DNA from 2 places in the Halobacillus shinanisalinarum genome. Region 1 is predicted to be linked to the other one. Evidence: riboswitches for the same ligand, from Rfam matches in the RefSeq annotation. Region 1 holds a riboswitch; the other holds the start of a gene.
The links. A riboswitch is a leader RNA that binds a small molecule or an ion and turns the genes downstream of it on or off. The one in region 1 is predicted to bind preQ1.
Positions count from the first base shown of each region.

Region 2: another riboswitch for preQ1. It lies ahead of queC (7-cyano-7-deazaguanine synthase QueC); the one in region 1 lies ahead of queF (preQ(1) synthase).

Region 1 covers NZ_CP095074.1:2,423,007-2,425,471, forward strand. Annotated here, with positions in the region: gene aldA (aldehyde dehydrogenase) at 1-15, shown strand, start outside; gene MUO14_RS11920 (AAC(3) family N-acetyltransferase) at 35-484, opposite strand; gene queF (preQ(1) synthase) at 593-1,090, opposite strand; PreQ1 riboswitch class I at 1,169-1,214, opposite strand; gene acsA (acetate--CoA ligase) at 1,457-2,465, shown strand, end outside.
Region 2 covers NZ_CP095074.1:3,920,633-3,923,097, reverse strand. Annotated here, with positions in the region: gene MUO14_RS19375 (hypothetical protein) at 1-301, shown strand, start outside; gene MUO14_RS19370 (hypothetical protein) at 352-858, opposite strand; PreQ1 riboswitch class I at 1,022-1,066, shown strand; gene queC (7-cyano-7-deazaguanine synthase QueC) at 1,199-1,864, shown strand; gene queD (6-carboxytetrahydropterin synthase QueD) at 1,864-2,337, shown strand; gene queE (7-carboxy-7-deazaguanine synthase QueE) at 2,330-2,465, shown strand, end outside.

The DNA of each region.
Region 1 (2,465 bases):
AATGATAAGCAATAACAAAAAGAAGTTCCTCAGGTCACTCCTGGGGGACTTCTTTTTGCTTACTTTTCAACCATTGTGTGGCGAAATCAACGGACTTTGCCATAGAAAACAGCCGGGATTGTGCTTGGCCTACATACCCTTTTATGACATAATGGGAAGCTTCATAATCTCTTCCAATTGCATTAAATCTTTCCTCATCCATTTCAATATCCTTATATGTAGTCCATTGCTGTTTCCCGTTTACAAGGAGAGGGGCCCCTCTGGTCATTACTTTACACGTGCTGCTCCTGTATTCCGATAAATGGAAACTTGTATTTGAATCATAATCTACCCCTAGTAACAGAACCCGGGCATCCGCTTCATAGAATTTACCTAAGGGAGAGTCGTCATTTAGTGAAAATGCAAGAGAATGTTCAGAGGTAAACTCTTCGGCATTTTCCCCCCCAGGCAGATATCGAAAAGGTAGCATTTCTTGTTCACTCATTCGATTCCCTCCTTTGTTCCTCTATTATACAGAAAAAGGAAGCTTATCCAAGCAGGCTTCCTCCACCTATTTTTCACTAGGTATTTACACTTCAGAATGAAACACTTTCTATCTGTTATCTATTTTTTCAGGGTAAAGATCATGATTCATTAAACGGTGTGTGGCCATTTGCTCAAATTTCGTATCAGGTTTTCCATGATTGCAGAAAGGATCAATAGATATGCCGCCTCGGGGTGTGAATTTACCCCATATCTCAATGTAACGCGGTTCCATCAGTTCAATTAAATCATTCATAATTGTATTGACGCTATCTTCATGGAAATCTCCATGATTTCTGAAGCTGAATAAATATAGTTTAAGAGATTTGCTCTCAACCATTTTGATATCAGGAATGTAGCTAATATAAATGGTAGCAAAGTCGGGCTGGCCAGTTTTTGGGCATAAAGTGGTAAATTCAGGGCAATTAAATTTAACAAAATAATCGCGATTCGGGTGTTGATTATCAAACGTTTCTAACACCTCTTTGTTGTATTCAAAGGAATAAGCAGTCCCTTGGTTACCCAACAATGATAAGTCTGTTAGATCTTCATCTTTACGGCCGGTCATATGAAATGCACCTCTTCCAATTTATTAATTTATACAAAAAAAGCCGCTCCTCTAAGGGAGCGGCGGCATTTTATCGCTTCATCCTTAGTTTTTTATAGAGGGTGCTGCTAAGAACCTCTTCTACTCTGAAATGCTTCATCATTATATATAGGGTAGGAGTGATTGTCAATGTAAGACAAAGATTACATCCTAATTCTGTAAATGTTTTAGCATATTACTTTAAAAATGTAATCGTTTCATCTAAAATAAGAAGTAATTAACGAAATTTTTAGAAAACACAGGCTCTGTTTATATAATGTTTCAGGGCTTCATTAAAAAGGGAATAGGAAATCGTTTGCAAAAATTCATTCTAATGAGGTGATTTTTATGGACATGAAACAAATACCGGCAAGATCTGGAAACCACAACTTACAAAACTATCAGCAGACGTACAAAAATTTTAATTGGGATGAAGTAAAAGGGAATTTTACATGGAGTAAAACAGGAAAAGTTAATATTGCTTATGAAACGATTGATAAGCATGCAGAAGATCCTTCAAAAAAAAATCAGGCGGCACTGATTTACACTTCTCCTGATCGAGAAGAAAAATTAACTTTTGAAGAATTAAAGAAAAAGAGTAATCAGTTCGCTAATGTATTGAAAAAGAATGATATTGAAAAAGGTGACAGGGTTTTCCTATTCATGCATAGGAGTCCGGAATTTTACGCGGCATTTCTCGGTATTCTGAAAACAGGCGCCATTGCTGGTCCGCTTTTTGAAGCTTTCATGGAGCAGGCTGTTCGAGATCGCCTAGAAGATAGTGAAGCGAAAATGTTAGTTACGACACCTGAACTAATTGATCGAGTTCCTGTCGATGATCTGCCGCATCTTGAGAAGATTATTCTTGTTGGTGGAGATGAATCAGGTTCACATATTAGTTTTGAAAAAGAAATGAAGAATGCTTCAGAAGAGTTTGAAATTGAATGGCTAGATTTAGAAGATGGCATGCTGCTTCATTACACCTCAGGCTCCACCGGAAAGCCTAAAGGTGTATATCACGTCCATAATGCGATGCTCCAGCATTATCAAACGGGGAAATGGGTTCTTGATCTGAAAGATGATGATGTCTATTGGTGTACAGCTGACCCAGGCTGGGTGACAGGAACGAGTTATGGCATATTCGCTCCATGGTTGAACGGAGTAACCAACGTGGTTCGCGGAGGACGATTTAGTCCTGATGATTGGTATGGTACCATCGCGGATCAGGATGTTTCCGTATGGTATTCAGCACCGACAGCATTCCGTAAACTGTTAAGTGCTGGGGCAGAGACGGCTAAAAAACATGACCTTTCTTCTCTGCGTCACGTTCTTAGCGTCGGGGAACCCTTAAACCCTG
Region 2 (2,465 bases), 1.5 Mb from region 1:
CCAATATGGTGTAAACGATCTATTTTATTACTTTACCTTTGCTCCCTTTGGCTACTTTTTCATTTATTTGTATGAATCATTTAAAATTAACCCACGCACAATTATATGGTATGTGCTGATCTGGTCTCTCTTCGGTGTAGGGCTTCAGTGGATTTTCACCTTGGTCGATATTGTTAGCTTTAAGAACGGGTATAAACTCTTTTATTCATTCCCAGTATTCATCCTCACCCAAACCATGACCTTTCTTTACTATCAGCTTGTAAAAGAAAGACTTAATGCTCTAAAATTCGCGAAAAAGTAGTTCGTGCTCATTACAAATCAATGGAAGTACGAGGTTAGATAAAGGTAAGCTTATTTATGCATGGATTCTGCTGCATTTACCAGGTCATCGAGTGAATACTTCCCTTCAGCTTGCTTTGTAATAATCATACTTAGCGTAATGGTTGATCCATCATCACTTTTCCACTCAAGTTGTTTCACTCGATTCTCATCATTTTTAATGACCGTTTCTACACCGTTAATATCTATCGCTTTCTCCGTCTCCTCCTTATGCGCTTGCATTTCCGTGTGCCAATGAACAACATGAAGATTCGCCTCATTATTAGAAAACAGAAACTCTGTTCTAAACACCTCACCTGACTTATCTGCTGGGTTCGTCGTTTCATAACTAAAATTTGCATAGGTAGGTTCAAACGGAAGTTGATTAGGTATGGTTAAATTCTGTTGGACGTCTTTTGGAAGCTTCTCCACCTTCTCTTTCACAGCTTTTGGATAGTTCTCCTTCAACTCTTGCAGACTAATATCATAAGAGCAGGCAGAAAGCAGGAAAACCACTAGCAGAATAAGTAGCTTTTTCATCGATACACCCTCCAAACAAAGGAATTCAAGTTATATATTTATATGTACAACCATACAAATCATGCGATTTCAAGAGTTTATTGGCGGCTAAAAGCTATGTTTTCTCTATCGTCTGTGGTATAATTTTTCATGTGAAAAAATCAATAACAAATCTGTTAGTAAAACAGGAGAGGTTCTAGCTACACCCTCTATAAAAAACTAAGGATGGAACTATACCTTGCCTTAGGTATAGTTTTTTAATGTTTTTTTGGGTTAGTTAGATTCTCTTTTCGATTGCTGTCTAGCTACGAGCGTCTCTACCAGTACGCTTTAAGCTTTTCCTTGAAAGGAGAATTTTTTTATGGATAAAAATAAAGCTGTTGTTGTGTTTAGCGGGGGACAGGATAGTACGACCTGTCTGTTCTGGGCTCTTGACAAGTATGATGAAGTTGAGGCTGTCACGTTTGATTACAACCAGCGTCATAATGAAGAAATCGAAGTGGCAAGAGAGATTGCTGCGGATCTTAATGTGAAGCACCATGTACTGGATATGTCGTTATTAAGCCAACTGGCACCAAACGCCTTAACGAGGAATGACATTGAAGTTAAAGATGGCGAGGACGGAGAATTACCTTCCACCTTCGTTCCAGGTCGTAATTTATTATTCCTATCGTTTGCTTCTATTTTGGCAAAACAAGTTGGGGCGAAGCACGTGATTACCGGCGTTTGCGAAACAGACTTTAGCGGCTACCCAGACTGCCGCGATGTTTTTATAAAATCACTAAACGTAACCTTAAACTTGTCCATGGATGATCATTTCGTCGTTCATACCCCTCTCATGTGGCTTGATAAAGCACAAACATGGGAGCTTGCTGATCATTTGGACGCCTTCACCTATGTTCGCGGAAAAACGTTGACGTGTTATAACGGTGTTCGTGGAGATGGCTGTGGAGAGTGCCCAGCTTGTAAACTCAGACAAAACGGGCTCGAGACCTACCTTAATCAGCGGAAAGAGGTGAACCGCTAATGCACCAGTACGGTTTTACCATTGTCGAGAACTTGCAGAAAATTGATGAAGATATTAAACGTCATGAGCTGAAATATCATAACAAGCGTGTTCTCGTCAGCAAAGAGTTTACCTTTGATGCCGCCCATCACTTACATCGTTATGAAGGAAAATGCAAAAATCTTCATGGACACACGTATAAAGTCATTTTCGGCATTAGCGGTTTTGTTGATGAGATTGGCCTGGTCATCGATTTCGGTGATATCAAAAATATTTGGAAAGAACAAATCGAGATCCATCTTGATCACCGCTACTTAAACGATACATTGCCTCACATGAATACAACGGCAGAAAATATGGTCGTGTGGATCTATGAAAAAATGAACAAGGCTTTACAACAAGAACGAGATGATTTGCAGGTTGAATTTGTTCAGCTTTATGAAACACCCACAAGCTACGCTGAAGTAAGACGGGAGTGGATGGACCATGAATAAGTTTCCTGTATTAGAAATTTTCGGTCCTACGATTCAAGGAGAAGGCATGGTTGTAGGGAGAAAAACGATGTTTGTTCGAACAGCAGGGTGCGACTACAGCTGCTCCTGGTGTGATTCTGCCTTCACGT